DNA from 2 places in the Exiguobacterium sp. HSB13 genome. Region 2 is predicted to be linked to the other one. Evidence: predicted binding sites of a transcription regulator. Region 2 holds the regulator's gene; the other holds the start of a gene.

The links. Region 2 encodes LexA, which represses DNA repair genes until DNA is damaged. Its sites were predicted from a motif close to CGAACATATGTTCG; they were not measured.
Positions count from the first base shown of each region.
Region 1: the regulator LexA is predicted to act here: its motif matches at 2,759-2,772, upstream of ACZGCQ_RS13360 (Y-family DNA polymerase).

Region 1 covers NZ_JBUZOM010000002.1:310,696-318,970, reverse strand. The annotation lists gene ACZGCQ_RS13380 (1,2-dihydroxy-3-keto-5-methylthiopentene dioxygenase) at 1-503, shown strand, start outside; gene ACZGCQ_RS13375 (arsinothricin resistance N-acetyltransferase ArsN1 family A) at 628-1,116, shown strand; gene ACZGCQ_RS13370 (MBL fold metallo-hydrolase) at 1,177-1,932, shown strand; gene ACZGCQ_RS13365 (pentapeptide repeat-containing protein) at 1,981-2,619, opposite strand; gene ACZGCQ_RS13360 (Y-family DNA polymerase) at 2,795-4,117, shown strand; gene ACZGCQ_RS13355 (YolD-like family protein) at 4,101-4,430, shown strand; gene ACZGCQ_RS13350 (ZIP family metal transporter) at 4,482-5,294, shown strand; gene ACZGCQ_RS13345 (undecaprenyl-diphosphate phosphatase) at 5,652-6,488, shown strand; gene ACZGCQ_RS13340 (LemA family protein) at 6,596-7,189, shown strand; gene ACZGCQ_RS13335 (TPM domain-containing protein) at 7,186-7,923, shown strand; gene ACZGCQ_RS13330 (DUF1294 domain-containing protein) at 7,941-8,204, shown strand.
Region 2 covers NZ_JBUZOM010000001.1:431,562-439,836, forward strand. The annotation lists gene dhaK (dihydroxyacetone kinase subunit DhaK) at 1-40, shown strand, start outside; gene dhaL (dihydroxyacetone kinase subunit DhaL) at 65-667, shown strand; gene dhaM (dihydroxyacetone kinase phosphoryl donor subunit DhaM) at 660-1,028, shown strand; gene ACZGCQ_RS02215 (GNAT family N-acetyltransferase) at 1,161-1,625, shown strand; gene glpK (glycerol kinase GlpK) at 1,820-3,322, opposite strand; gene ACZGCQ_RS02225 (MIP/aquaporin family protein) at 3,366-4,067, opposite strand; gene ACZGCQ_RS02230 (metal-binding protein) at 4,254-4,724, opposite strand; gene lexA (transcriptional repressor LexA) at 4,756-5,370, opposite strand; gene yneA (cell division suppressor protein YneA) at 5,582-5,869, shown strand; gene ACZGCQ_RS02245 (YneB family resolvase-like protein) at 5,915-6,568, shown strand; gene ACZGCQ_RS02250 (DUF896 domain-containing protein) at 6,682-6,918, shown strand; gene tkt (transketolase) at 7,216-8,275, shown strand, end outside.

The sequences.
Region 1 (8,275 bases), on a different contig from region 2:
GGTATACGGATCAAACGGAAGTCGCTGACTTCCTTGCGTCACGCGGCGTTCTTTACGAACAATGGGACGTTTCGAAACTTCCAGCGCATCTCGTTGAAAACTTCACACTGACGGATGCAGACAAACAAACGATTCTCGATACGTTCGCTCCAGAAATCAAAGATGTATCAGAACGTCGTGGGTATCAGACAGCTGATATCATTTCACTTTCGGATACGACACCGAACCTTGATGAGTTGCTCGTCAACTTCCAGAAAGAACATCATCACACGGATGACGAAGTTCGTTTCATCGTCAGCGGTCACGGCGTTTTTGCGATCAAAGACGAAGAAGTCGGCTACTATAACATCGAACTCAACCCTGGTGATTTGATCTCCGTTCCTGTTAACACGCGCCACTACTTTACGCTTCAAGACGATCGTAAAGTAGTCGCTGTCCGGATCTTCGTCACGACAGACGGCTGGGTTCCGATTTACGAGAACGAGACATCCACAGTCTCTTAAAGACTATAAAAATGCCCATTCTCTTCTATATGAAGGGATGGGCATTTTTCTTATCGCACAAACATATCACTACATTGACACGTAACCGATATAATGAAGGAAAAGCGATGAGGAAGTGAGCGTCATGCATATTCGTCCCGTAACGGAACACGACTTACCAGCGATTCTCGCCATCTATAACGAAGGCATCGAAGATCGGATCGCAACGCTTGAGACCGACCAAAAGGACTTATCCTTCATGACCCAGTGGTATGCGGAACGCACCGATCGATATGCCGGATATGTCGCTGAAGATGACACAGGTGTCCTCGGCTTCATTTCCCTCGATCCGTATAATCCGCGTCCTGTCTACGCATCCGTCGGTGAGATTTCGGTTTATATCACTCGGACTCATCGTGGACAAGGGATTGGCACACGTTTGCTTGAAACGGCTGAACAACATGCGCGCGATCATCAGATGCATAAACTGATTCTCTTCACCTTCCCGTTCAATAAAATCGGACAAAAACTCTATATCCGCTCCGGGTTCCGGATTGTCGGAACGTTTAAGGAACAAGGACAGTTGAACGGCGAATATGTCGACGTTATGGCGATGGAGAAACGCTTGCGATAGGATTCATTGAATGCCAGATGGGGAATAGTTAATCCGAGTCATTGAGAGAGGATGAACCTAATGGATATTCAACAAATTCGTAATGCAACGCTCGTCGTCACGTATGCCAATCAAGTCTTACTGATTGATCCGTTCCTCGGCGAAAAAGGCAGTTTGCCTCCTTTCGGACAGACACCGAATGCCGTCGCCAATCCACTCGTCGACTTACCGGTCGATGTCAACACACTGCTCGATCCTGACGCTATCTTTGTTACGCATCTGCACGCCGATCATTTCGACGATGCTGCTAAACAACTATTACCCAAGCATTTACCGATTTATGCGCAGCAAGAAGAGGACGCGCAACACATCCGAGAAGCCGACTTCACGAACGTTTCTTCCTTCGATGCCGGTGTGACGATCGGTGATATCCAAATCCATCGAACAGGTGGACAGCATGGTGTCGGTGAAATCGGTGAACGGATGGGACGTGTGTCTGGACTCGTCCTCACGCACCCGGACGAACCGACACTTTATATCGCTGGGGATACGATCTGGTGTGACGAGGTCGCACACGCGATTGAACAGCATACCCCCGACATCATCGTCGTCAACAGCGGCGCTGCTCAGTTCCTGACCGGAGAACCGATTACGATGTCACAACGCGATCTCCTTGCGGTACACGAAGCAGCAGCGGAAGCAACGATCATCGTCTCGCACCTCGAGTCCGTCAATCATTGTCTCCTGCGGCGCGATATGATTGCTGACTTTTTAGCCGCCTTCCACCTTTCTGCCCATTTCCTCATTCCAGAGGATGGCGAAACGATGTCATTTTAAGAACAAACCAAAAGTCTCTTTTCGAAATCCATCGAAAAGAGACTTTTTTTATGGAATGACCAACCCTAATAATCGAGCAAAGGCGACTGCCTGTTCTTCCGTAATGACAGCACCTGGTAAAAATCGTGGATCGATCGTAATACCAGAGAGTTCCGTCTGCCGGAGATCGAGGCCTTTTAACGGTGTTTCAATCCATTGGCTATCGGTAAGCCGGACCGCTTCGAGTTTCCACTGGGTCGGTTTCACTTCGAAGAACTGCGCTTCTTTCATCGTCGTTTCACTCCAGTGTTGATGACGGAGCGTACTGCGAATGAACTGTACGTAATCCGCAAGTCCTTCCTGAATCGTCAAATGGTCCAGCGTACAATCTTCGAACTGAACACCCGTCATCCGGCATCCGACGAAGGATACGCGGTGAAAACGAGTTTCTTGGAAGTGACATCCCGTTAAGTCACATTGCTCAAAACGGATATCTTCGAACGAACCACGGTCAAAGGTCAGATTCGCGAACGAGATATTTTGAAAACACACTTGATAGGCATCGATGCGTTCTGTCAGTTCACTTGGCATCGACTCTTTCTCATAACGCGCTCCTTTCAGATACGGGTCATCGATTTCGACTTGATCGAAGATCTCTAGCTGAAGTGTTTTCGGTAATTCTGGTAAACGGATATTGGTCTCTTTCAATGAAGGTTCCCCCTTTTTTCTCTCCCTTAGTGTATCAAACTCCTTTTATATGAGGGAAAATCGTTCAAATCCCCCTTTTTTCAACAGTTTTTATTTTGAGACACTTTGAGACCATGCTATAGTCAAGGAAACCAAAATAAGAACATACGTTCTTTTATGTAAAGGAGTGATTCAGATGTTTCCTTCCGTCGTTTTACCACAAGATAAACGTATTTTTTGCGTCGACAGTGTGTCCTTCTACGCCAGCTGTGAATGCCAGTATCGCAATCTCCCACCCTTGACGACACGCCTGGCGGTCGTCTCCGATTTAAAACGAAGCGGGTCCGTCATTCTCGCTGCCACCCCTGCCTTAAAAGCACTTGGAATCAAGACAGCCGGTCGATTATATGAAATCGAGCAATTGCCATACGCTGTTCGTCGTACGATTCAACTTGTCGAACCACGTATGCTCGCTTATATGAAGACGTCAATCCGTGTCCTTGATGTCCTGCACCAATTCGCCCCACCTGAAGCCATTCGCGTCTATTCGATTGACGAAAGCTTCATTGATATGACCGGAACCGATCGCCTATTTGGTTCCGATCTGCAAGCTGCCCACAAAATTAAAGAGGCAATCCTGAAACAAACCGGCATCCACGTCCGCATCGGGATTGGTCCAAATAACGTCATCGCGAAACTGACCCTTGATTTAATCGGGAAAAAAGAAGGCATCGCGCGATGTGGATATGCTGATGTCGCACGACGTCTTCATGATTTTCCGATTCGGAAGATGTGGGGGGTCGGACACCGCATGGAACAACATCTGCAGATGATGGGGATTGAAACAATCGGTGATCTTGCCATGCGCCCCGTCGAAGAGTTACACGAACGCTTCGGTGTCATCGGTGCCGAACTGTGGCATCACGCTTGGGGTCTTGACGCGTCACCAACACTCCTTGCCCCTCGTCATTTGTTCGAGAAAGCCCCTCAACGGACGATTGGACACGGTGTGACGTTGATGCAGGACTATTATCAGTTCGAACGCATCCGAAATGTGCTCAATGAACTCGTGCAGGATGTCGCCGCACGTTGTCGCTTTTCGAATCAAGTCGGCTGGACCGTTCACATTGGTGTCCGCTATTCTCGAAACGTCGTCCGAAGTGGTTTCTCCCGTCAAGTACGGTTGCCTTATCCAACATCCGATGAACGCATCATTCTGCGTCACGTCTTACAATTGTTCGAACCGAATTGGCTCGACGGAGAACCTGTTCGTTTTTTATCCGTTTCAGTGGGACATTTGACTGCCGATCAAGGCACCTTACAGTTGTCGTTGTTCGAGGATAATGCGCGACTCTGGAAACGGCGACGGTTATTAAAAGCAATGGATGTCGTCAATCTTCGCTACGGAAAAGGGACGATTCGCCTCGCTGTCTCGTTTCTTGATACGAGTGTCGCCAAACGTCGCCTTCGTTTCGTCGGCGGTCATCCGGGAGGTGATCTTCATGACAGCGTATCGTGATCGGGGAAATTTAAAATGGATTCCTTTTCTCATGCCGGAACATTTGCAACTGCTGCGGGAATATTATGTCCAGATGCATCAGCTCGACTTGCCTGAAATTGATGAACAGTTGCAAGAATCATGGCACTTTCTGCTTCAAGAAGCTTTAATAGAAGGAAACGAACTTGAAATCACGTATTATAAGGAAAGTAGCTACGTGACGGTCGTCGGTTTCGTGGAACGACTAGCACCCGAACGTTCCGTTCTCTTTCTGCGCGGACGTGAAGTCATTGAAATTCCCTTCACACGAATCGTCCGGATCGAAAACGGGTAAGCTCTCATACAGATGGATGCTTTAAATCGTGCCCGGAAAGAAGGAATAGTCATGTTGGATTGGTTTACTTCCCTCCCCGTCGTCGTGCAAGCATTGCTTGCCGGAATGATGACGTGGGGGTTAACCGCACTTGGTGCGGCACTCGTCTTTGTCTTTACGACGATTGAAAAACGCGTCATGAACATGATGCTCGGTTTTGCTGCTGGCGTCATGATTGCCGCGTCGTTTTGGTCGTTGCTTGCTCCTGCGATCGAGTTCACGGAGCAGGATGGTGGAATCGCTTGGATTCCTGCCGCCATCGGTTTTCTCGCTGGTGGATTTTTCGTCCGTCTCCTCGACTTCGTTACACCGCATTTGCACTTATCTGCACCACTCGAGACAGCGGAAGGTCCTTCGACAGGACTCAAGAAAACGACGTTACTGTTTCTTGCGATCACATTGCACAACATTCCTGAAGGTCTTGCGATTGGTGTCGCTTTCGGTGCCGCTGCCTTGAACATGGACGGAGCGACCGTCGCCGGTGCCTTGACCCTCGCACTCGGTATTGGGATTCAAAACATGCCGGAGGGGGCTGCCCTATCGATTCCATTACGCGGTGAAGGGATGTCGCGCCGGCGCGCCTTTCATTACGGTCAATTGTCAGCGATCGTCGAACCGATTGCCGCGATGGTTGGAGCGGCTGCGGTCTTCTTCGTTCAACCGCTTCTACCGTATGCGTTATCGTTCGCCGCTGGTGCGATGATTTTCGTTGTCGTCGAAGAATTGATTCCGGAATCACAAGCAGAGAACGGATCCGATTTAGCAACACTTGGTCTGATGGTCGGTTTTACTGTCATGATGATTCTTGACGTCGCTTTAGGATGAGCCTGTTGCAAAACGAGTAGTGGACGATACCGTCTCCTGCTCGTTTTTCTGTTTGTAGATCCAGGCATATTCCAGTGAAGCCAATCGATTTGAAGTTTTTCTGACCTTGTGTCCTAACAGAAAGATTTCCTTTTCTTTCATACTGTTTTAGTATGAATGGAAATGATCGAATCTCCTGATCTATCCGATGAAATCTAAATCCATCTATTATCTTATCCAAACGAATTTAAATCGTACAACGCGTCTTACACATCCAATCGTCTCTCAGACCTGCGCCCGATATTCCAATTAGTTCTATCTCACAAGAATAAAACATGATATGTTTTTACATAGCACATCATATAGAAGGAGATTACCATGACAATCATTGAACTTTTAAAAGCGCTCTTACTCGGTTTCGTCGAAGGGATGACGGAATTTGCACCAGTCTCTTCCACGGGTCACATGATCATCGTCGATGACATGTGGTTGCAAACCACGGAATTTCTAGGTAAATATTCGGCGAACACCTTTAAAATCGTCATCCAGCTCGGATCGATTCTTGCGGTCGTCGTCGTCTTTTGGAAACGTCTCTTCAGCTTGATCGGTTTGTATAAGATTGAAGGCGAACATGACGCATCAGGAACACACAAGCTAAAACTACGTCACGTCTTGATCGGTCTTCTACCAGCAGCTGTTCTTGGGCTGTTATTCGAAGATTTCATCGATGAGAACCTCTTCTCGATTGAAACGGTCATCATCGGTCTTGCTGTCGGTGCCCTCTTGATGATCGCAGCCGATAAATTCGGACCAAAGGAACCCAAAACGACATCGCTTGATCAGATTACATATCGCCAAGCAGCACTCGTCGGTCTGTTCCAATGTATTTCGCTTTGGCCTGGCTTCTCCCGTTCTGGTTCAACGATTTCTGGAGGGGTCTTCCTCGGGATGAATCACCGGACGGCAGCTGACTTTACGTTCATCATGGCTGTACCGATCATGTTCGGTGCAAGTTTCCTCTCGCTCGTTAAGAACTGGGAGAACATTCAACCGAACCACTTCGCATTCTATGCTGTTGGTTTCGTTGCGTCGTTCGTATTTGCCCTCTTATCGATTCGCTTCTTCCTGAAGCTGATCAACAAGATCAAACTCGTTCCATTCGCGATCTACCGTCTTGTCTTAGCAGCTGTCTTAGCTGTCATCGTCTATATGTAAGTTCAAACCGTTAGCTATTTTAGCTGACGGTTTTTCATTTTTTTGAAACTAATTCACTTCGTTAAGGGTATATAGGGATGAGACATAACTAAAGGAGTGAATGCCACATGGCACGCAGAAGTCGGAGTAGATCAAAACTCCCATTAATCATCGGAGTCGTTGTTGTTGCCGTAATTGCCTTTTTAGCAATCGGACAATACAACAGCCTCGTCAATGTAGAAGAAGATGTATCGAATAAATGGTCGCAAGTCGACAACCAAATCAAGCGTCGTGCGGATTTGATTCCGAACCTCGTTGAAACCGTTAAAGGTGTCGCGGGTCAAGAAGAAAAAGTCTACGGTAAAGTCGCTGAAGCTCAAGCTGGTCTTGCGCGCGCTGCTTCAACCGAGCAGCGGATTGAAGCCGACCAACAAGTCACGTCTTCGCTTCGCGGATTGATTGCCTTGCAGACGACTTATCCAGAACTAAAATCAAGCGAACGATTCCAATCGTTGATGGATACGCTTGAAGGAACAGAAAATCGTCTCGGGATTGCCCGCAAGGATTACAATGATGCTGTAACCCTCTATAACAAAAAACGTCGGAGCTTCCCAACAACACTCTACGCATCCGCCTTCGGATTCGAGAAAAAACCGTATTACGAGATTTCAGACAGCGACCGGGAAAATCCGACCGTCGACTTTAACAGTGATTCGAAATGATTCGGCGGTGGACGCGACTTCTGTTGAGCGCGTTCCTCGTCTTCTTCCTCTTCGTTCCAACAGCTAGTGCCGTTTCAGAACGGACGGGAGCAGCGTTCTTCATTCAGGATGATGCTCAGCTGCTCACTCCTTCGGAAGAAGCCGAACTCGCGCAACTTGGTCAGGAACTCGAACAATATACGACGGCACAAGTCGTCCTCAAGACGGTTCCCGATCTAAAAGGACAGGATTTAAGCTCTTACGCCAATGAAACGTTCCGGCGCCAAGGCATCGGTCAAGAAGGAAAAGACAATGGTGTTCTTGTCGTCGTCGCCCCGAACGAAAAGGATCGCCAATTCCGGATCGAGGTCGGTTATAAACTCGAAGGGATTCTGACGGACATCACAGCCGGACGTATCCTCGATCAGTATGCTATTCCCTACAAGGAAAACGGTGAGTATGGAAAAGCAGCGTCCGAAACGTATAAAGCGGTCGTCAGTGTCATTTCAAAGGATCAGTCGCTCGAATCACAGGATCCTCCGAAAACACAAAATGACGATGGACTTCCGATGTGGACGAAGATTCTGATTGGTGCTGGATTACTGATCTTATTGTTCCTCGATATGAAGTTCACCGGTGGTATGTTCTTCTTTGCCATCTTGAACATCTTCTCCGCGATCATGCGTGGTGGCGGTGGAAATGGTGGCAGTCGCGGTGGTGGCGGAAGTTCCGGCGGTGGTGGTGCCGAACGTTAGAAAAGGAGTCATTTTTCATGAGGATCATCTTAGGGTATTACCTCCTCCTGACACTCATCGGATTTGTCTCGATGTGGCAGGATAAACGTCGGGCACGACAACATGCTTACCGAACACCGGAAGCGACACTATTGACGATTGCTTTCTTCGGTGGTGCGCTCGGTTCTTGGATTGGTATGTACACAGTCCGGCACAAGACAAGGAAAGCGAAGTTCCAATGGCTCGTTCCGATGGCTGCTATCTTGCATCTCGCTTTCTGGTTTGTTTACACTTCACAATAAAAGAATGTAACCGATAGAGAAGAGAACGTACGGAAATGTGTCCGTCGTCCCTTCTCTTTTTTGTATGAGGT
Region 2 (8,275 bases):
TGGTTATCTCGATGCAGAAACGAAAGCGATTGGATTCTAATTTAGATAAACGGGGTGTACAAAGATGAAGTTGACGACGGAACAGTTACGAAGCGCGCTCATCAAAGCAGCGGAACAGATTGAACAGCACAAGGATGAATTGACGGACCTTGACCGGGAAATCGGTGACGGGGACCACGGGATCAACATGTCACGTGGCTTCCAAGCAGTCCAAAAGACGTTAGAAGAACACGGCGAATATGAGGATTTAGGAGCTCTATCGAAAGAAGTCGGGATGACGCTGATCAAGACGGTCGGTGGGGCGTCCGGTCCTTTATACGGAACAGCCTTCGTTAAGTTCGCTGGTGCGTTCAAAGGGAAAACGGAAGTCGAAGGTGCGGAACTCGCGGATGCTTTTCATGAAGCGACGGAAGGCATCAAATCGCGTGGGAAATCGGAATTCGGTCAAAAGACGATGGTCGATATCTGGACACCGTTCCAAGAGGCGCTCTCGCAAGAAGGGGATTTGAAAGCGGCAATCGATCAAGCGCTTGCTGATACGAAAGCGCGCATCGCAACGAAAGGGCGCGCGTCTTACTTCGGTGAAGCGACGGAAGGCGTCCAGGACCCAGGTAGTCTATCGAGTGCGTTGTTACTCGGCGAAATCGCGGAGGTGCTTCATGGTTAATCTTGTACTCGTTTCCCATAGTGAAAAACTTGCGACTGGACTAAAGGAACTGTTAGCAGAGATGGCGCCGGATACGCCAGTCTTAGTAGCGGCAGGTCTTGAGGACGGTAGCATTGGAACGGACGCGACGCGCATCGAAGAAACACTAAATACACTAGACGATGATGGAGTCGTCTTAACGGATATCGGTTCTGCGACGATGAACACGGAACTGGCACTTGAACTATATAGTGGCGAACGGACGGTTCGGTTTATCGACGCACCACTCGTCGAAGGCGCGTTTTTAGCAGCTGTTCTTAGCGGGCAGTCGAAATCCGTTGATGAGATTGAAGACGGATTGAAAAAAGAGTTTAGCAAATAAGGATCAAATCCCCTTTGCTTCAATGCAATGGGGATTCTTTCATATCTGAATGAAATGGTGCTATGAAAATTGTTATCATAATGCATGTACATAAATAGGACAGTAATATAATGTAAAGAATGAGGTGAGTTCTTGAGTTATACGTTAAGGAAAGCAGACACTGAAATCAAAAAGCAGACATTCATCCCCTTATTATTACTGGCTGATGAATCTATCGATAAGATTTATGAATACTTACCTAACGGTGACCTGTATTATCTCGAAGATTCATCTGGTAATGTAGTGGGTGTTATTGTTATGACCAAAATTAATCAAGATACAATGGAAATAAAAAACGTCGCCATCAAAAAAGAACAACAGGGTCAAGGGTTAGGAAAGAGGATCATCTCATTAACGCTCGAACAATATAAGGAACAAGAGTATCATCATTTCATCGTAGGAACGGCTAATTCGAGTATTGATAATTTAGCTTTCTACCAAAAGCTTGGTTTCCGGCTATACGATATAAAAAAAGATTTTTTTCGGTCGTATCCAGAGGAAATCTGGGAGAACGGAATACAGGCGATCGACATGATCATGCTAGAGAAAAATGAGTGATCCACATTATAAATGGAAAGGAATACATGTGAACTCCTCTATGCGAAAGAGTAGCACAAAGAATTATGATGTATGTGCTGAGGCGACACTTTTGAGTTTGGTGTTAGAAAAATGACTTTAAAAATGACTTTATTGTAGTTTTTATAAGACAGTGAAAACCCGGTCCCTCTGCAAAAGGGACCGGGTTAATAATTTTATTTCGATGGTTTGAAGACCATTGTCGCTTCGACTGCTTTTTGCCATCCGGCATAGCGTTGTTCACGATCGTCTTCTTTCATCTCTGGTTTAAACTGGTGATCTAGCTTCCATTGTTGTTTAATTTCCGCTTTATCTTTCCAGTAACCAACGGCTAATCCAGCTAGATAGGCTGCGCCGAGTGCTGTCGTTTCATTGATTTGCGGACGATCGACAGGAACGCCTAGGATGTCCGATTGGAACTGCATCAAGAAGTTGTTGGCTACAGCACCACCGTCGACACGGAGTGTCTTCAGTTCGATTCCGGAATCTTGTTCCATCGCTGTTAACACGTCGCGTGTTTGATAAGCAAGTGATTCAAGCGTTGCCCGAACGAAGTGCTCCTTATCTGTTCCGCGTGTTAATCCGAAGATTGCCCCGCGAACATCTGAATCCCAGTATGGTGCGCCGAGACCAACGAAAGCAGGAACGACGTAGACACCGTCTGTTGAATCGACTTTTGTTGCGTAACCTTCTGAATCTTTCGCGTGTTTCAACATCCGGAGTCCATCACGGAGCCACTGGATCGCAGAACCAGCGACGAAGATCGATCCTTCAAGCGCATATTCCACTTTTCCATCGACGCCCCAAGCAATTGTCGTCAAGAGTCCATGATCAGAAGAAACAGCTTTCTCACCCGTGTTCATAAGCATGAAACAACCTGTTCCATATGTGTTCTTGCCTTCACCCGCTTCGAAGCATGTTTGACCGAAGAGTGCGGCTTGTTGGTCACCCGCAATCCCAGCGATAGGCACTTCGTAACCGAAGAAGTGATACGGTACCGTTTTGTCGTAGACTTCACTCGATTGACGAACTTCTGGCAACATCGAAGCAGGAACACCGAGGATATCGAGTAACTCTTCATCCCATTTTTGTTCGTAGATGTTATACATCAATGTTCGTGAAGCGTTCGTGTAGTCTGTGATGTGCGTTTTTCCACCAGACAGTTTCCAAACGAGCCACGTATCGATCGTACCGAAGAGCAATTCACCGTTCTCTGCCTGCTCACGTGCACCTTCGACGTTGTCGAGGATCCATTTGACTTTCGTACCAGAGAAGTAGGCATCAATCAAAAGCCCTGTTTTATCACGGAACTTCTGGTTCAAGCCTTGTTCTTTTAAGTCGTCACAGATACTAGACGTTTGACGCGATTGCCAAACGAGTGCGTGATAGACAGGTTTGCCTGTTTCTTTGTTCCAGACGACCGTCGTTTCACGTTGGTTCGTGATTCCGATTCCGGCGATTTGCTCCGGTTTGATATCTGCTGTACCGAGTGCTTCAGCCATGACAGCAAGAATCGAACCCCAGATTTCGTTTGCATCATGCTCGACCCAGCCTGGTTGCGGGAAGTATTGTTTGAATTCCCGTTGTGCCGAGTTGACGATTTTCCCATCGTGATCGAAGATGATCGCACGTGAGCTTGTCGTACCTTGGTCGAGTGCTAGGATATACTTGTTTTCCATTTCGAAATCCCCCTTGAGCGGTATGTGTTAGTGAGACGTGATCTTAGTAGATCAATTGATAGATGAACACGGCAAGCGCTCCACCGATGATTGGACCAACGACAGGAATCCATGAATAGCCCCAGTCAGATGAACCTTTATTCGGAATCGGTAGGATAGCGTGCGCGATACGCGGTCCAAGGTCACGAGCCGGGTTGATGGCGTACCCTGTTGTACCACCAAGTGATAGACCGATGACGACGACGAGTAAACCAACGATGAGTGGTTTTAAGCCGTCACCGAATGTCGATAGACCGAGTGCCAAGATACCGAAGACGAGAACAAATGTCCCGATAATCTCAGAAATCAAGTTCGACGGCGTATGGCGAATCGCTGGACCTGTTGCGAACACACCGAGTTTTGCTGCTTGATCATCAGTCGCTTCAAAATGTTTCATGTAATGAAGCCAAACGAGAATGGCGCCGATGAAAGCTCCGACAAGTTGTCCGGCAATGTAGATCGGAACGTCTGCCCACGGTAGATCAGAGTTCAAAGCAAGTGCGATCGTCAATGCGGGATTCAAGTGCGCTCCACTCTCAGCAGCGACGAATGCTGCTGTCATGACGGCAAGACCCCAAGCGAACGTGATGACAATCCATCCGCTGTTTTCCGACTTCGTCTTTTTCAAGACGACACCGGCGACGACACCATCCCCGAGCAGGATGAGGATCATCGTACCGATCATTTCTAGTACAAAGTTATTCATGCAAAAACCCTCCCTTTGGATTAAAGCAGATAATGGCCTTTCTACTTTAAATTACTCCGATTTGAGAACGTTTTCAATACATATAATTGAAATATAGGAATGGAAATTTTTTATTTTGATGTTTAAAGATACGAAAAAGTGGATAAGAAAACACCTCATTCCACTTGCGAGCAAGCAAAAGAGGTGTTAACGGCGACGCTTTTTTCTTTTTTTAGGTCGAAACCAACTGCTGGAATAATCTAGTAGGATATGAATCGTGCTCGCCACCATGATACCAACGACGAAGGCAGGCAAGGAAGCAAACCACGAATCAATCGTAGCAGAATCAAGAACCTGAAAATATAGACTTAAAAATAGTAGCGGAATCAGAATCGCTGCACTGTAAAGAAGTCGGATGATATCTCCGATGATCAATCCATGCGACCAGATCGAGCGGTGGGGCATGATCTTGACATAAGGCATCCACAGGACTCGAAATGGTCCGAAGCGATAATAGGGTTCTGACTTTAAATCGAGGTCGGGTGACAACCAAAGCGTACCGACAGCGATACCAATGGCGGTCGGTAACCAATCCGTTTGTTGCGTTGCGACCGAATACGCAACGTAACCCGTCAGTGCAACGGTATTAACGGTATCATGTACATTTCCTGAAGGCATGAAAAAAGACCAGTCGTAACTGGTCCCTCCGTCAATGAATCGTCCGATACACGCCGATTACCTTACCAAGAATGGAGACATTATCGAAATACATCGGATCCATCGAGTCATTTTCTGGTTGTAGACGTACCTGTTGATCTTCTAAGAAGAACCGTTTCACCGTCGCTTCGCTATCTTCGGTCATAGCTACGACGATTTCTCCGTTTTCTGCTGTGTTTTGTTGGCGCACGATGACACGATCGCCGTCAAGAATACCTGCGTTAATCATCGATTCACCATCGATCGTTAACATGAAGACCGTTTCGTTTCCTACATAATGTGCAGGGAGTGGGAACTGTTCTTCGATGTTTTCAATCGCTGTAATCGGAAGACCCGCTGTGACTTTCCCGATGACGGGAACATGGACGATGGCTTCCGTGATTTCTTCAGGCTTATCAAGCAATATCTCAATCGCACGTGGTTTCGTCGGGTCACGGCGAATCATTCCCCGTTTCTCGAGTCGATCCAAATGACCGTGTACCGTCGAGCTAGACGCGAGTCCGACTGCTTCTCCGATTTCACGAACTGATGGTGGATACCCCTTCAGTTTCACTTCAGAGACGATGTAGTCGAGAATCTCTTGTTGGCGCTTAGACATTTTCCGCATACGAATTGCCACCTCTTTCTGGATTGAAGTTTGAAATGTAAGAATATATGTTTCTAGATTCACTATAACATAGAACAAATGAGCGTACAAACAATTGTTCGACATTTTGTGTTGACCGAACACGGGTTCTGTGTTTATTATGAGTTATGCGAACAATTGTTCCGCGAACATTTATTCTAAATCATTCATTTCATATTTGGAGGGATTCATGATGATTCATACGATTCGTACTCATGCTTTTTCAATTCTCTTCTATGCATTAAGTATTGCCTTCGTGATCTTTTTACTCACACCACGCCCTGATGAAAAGGTAGCGCAACTGATGACCGCTTCCGTTACGGTCGATGAGAACGCTACAGTTGAACAAATTGCTGAAGTCTACAATGATGGTTCGATGTCAGATGAAGAATACGTCAACTGGTTGATCAAAAATAATGATGTCGAGACAAAACACGTCATCTCAAAAAGCAAAATCGTTGTACCAATCGCACAACAATGACAAAATGGAAAAGTTGTGAAAGAACGAACAGGGATGTGAGGTACGATGAAGGTCGTGATTTATTGTCGGGTGTCGACCGAAAAAGAAGCACAAGATAGTTCGATTGAACGCCAACGGATGGAGCTTTCCAAGGTCGCGTCTCAAAAGGGCTTTGATGTCATAGACATCGTCTCTGAAAAAGAGAGTGGATATGACGTTGATCGGGAAGGAATGCTGACGGTTCTTGACCATGTGACACGTGATGCGGTAGATGCGGTACTCGTGACGGATGACACACGAATTGGTCGGGGGAATGCGAAAATCGCTATTTTGCACACGTTTAAGAAGCACGGTGTTCGGTTGATGACACTTGATTCGGATGGAGAATATCAGCTTGCTGATGCAGAAGCAATGGTCCTTGAGATCGTCTCGCTCGTTGAAGAATATCAACGGAAACTGCACAATGCAAAAATCGCGCGCGGCATGCGGCGAGCGGTCGAACAAGGCTTTCGTCCGGAGCGTAATCTCAATCGTCAAGGAGAGAACGCCGGGCGTAGTCGAAAAGACGTACCGATCGAAGAAATCGTACGTCTCCGAGAGCTCGGGTTGACGTTTTCAGATATCGCGATTACGCTTCGCGGGATGGGGCATGATATCTCAAAAGCAACGGTCAATCGTCGATATCTTGAATACCGCGAATTGACGCCTAGTTCGGAATGAGAAGCAAGTAACCCGTCGACGGACGCGGTTAACTTGCTTTTTTTAGTAAGCTCTTTTACAGTAAGAATACAATTGAACTACTCAAGTTTGAGTCGTACAGAAAGAGGGATTCCATGTTATCACAAGAGCAATTAGATCGAATCAATGCATTAGCGAATAAATCAAAAGTCGAGCCGTTATCGGAAGCAGAAGCAGCAGAGCAAAAAGAGCTACGTGCAGCGTATCTCGCAGCATTCCGTGGATCGTTTAAAAACCAACTCATGGGCATGAAAATCGTCGATGAAGAAGGTACGGACGTAACACCAGAGAAATTAAAACAAGCACAAGAAGAAGAACGGAATAAACAATAATCGTTTTGTTTCTTCTTAATAATCGTTTGTTCCTTCTTATAGAAGAAAGAGGTTTCGCGTTAAGCGGACCTCTTTTTTGTTTAGAGCTGTTAGATGAGGAAACATTGTACGATAGCAATACATCTTAATAACGATCTTTCATCAATTCATGCATCCTGTATGAGTCGGAAGAACGGCTATAGATAGCGCATTCATTTTAATGTGACATACTATTTAGAAAAGTTGTATCACATTTGAGAGTGTGCTAAAATGAGTAGGAATTTGTGAAAAAGAGAGAGGATGATTGTTTTGACGAACATGACGACAGTAGAACAATTAGCAATTAATACGATTCGTACCTTATCGATTGATGCCGTACAAAAGGCGAACTCGGGTCACCCAGGTATGCCAATGGGAGCAGCGCCGATGGCATTCTCGCTTTGGGCGGATCATATGAACCACAACCCTAAAAATCCAGAATGGTTCAACCGCGACCGTTTTGTACTTTCAGCCGGACACGGTTCGATGCTTCTCTACTCACTCCTCCACCTATCGGGATATGATCTATCAATGGATGATCTTAAATCATTCCGTCAATGGGGATCAAAAACACCAGGTCACCCGGAATACCGTCACACGGCTGGTGTAGACGCAACGACAGGTCCACTTGGTCAAGGGATTGCAATGGCAGTTGGTATGGCGATGGCAGAGCGTCATCTTGAAGCAAAATACAACCGTGACGATCTCAACGTCGTCGATCACTTCACATACGGAATCTGTGGAGACGGAGACTTGATGGAAGGTGTCTCAGCAGAAGCAGCTTCACTCGCAGGTCACCTTGGTCTTGGTAAATTGGTCGTATTGTATGATTCAAACGATATCTCACTTGATGGCGATCTCGATAAATCATTCTCTGAAAACGTCCAGAAGCGCTTCGAAGCGTACAACTGGCAAGTCATTCGCGTAGAAGACGGAACGGATATCGATTCGATTTCGAAAGCAATCGCGGCGGCACAAGCAGAGACGACAAAACCAACATTGATCGAAGTCAAGACAGTCATCGGTTTCGGTTCACCGAACAAATCAGGGAAATCGGCTTCTCACGGTGCACCACTCGGTGAAGCGGAAATCAAATTAACGAAAGCAAGCTACATTTGGGATCACGAAGAGTTCTACGTGCCTGAAGAAGTTAAGTCATTGTTTGACGAGCGGATCGTCCAACGTGGTGCTTCTGCAGAAGACGCATGGAACGAGACGATGAAACAATACGAAGCAGCTCATCCAGAATTGCATGCTGAACTCGTTCGCGCGATCGCAAACGAATTGCCAAGCAACTGGGAAGCAGATCTTCCGACGTACGACTTGTCATCGAAAAAAG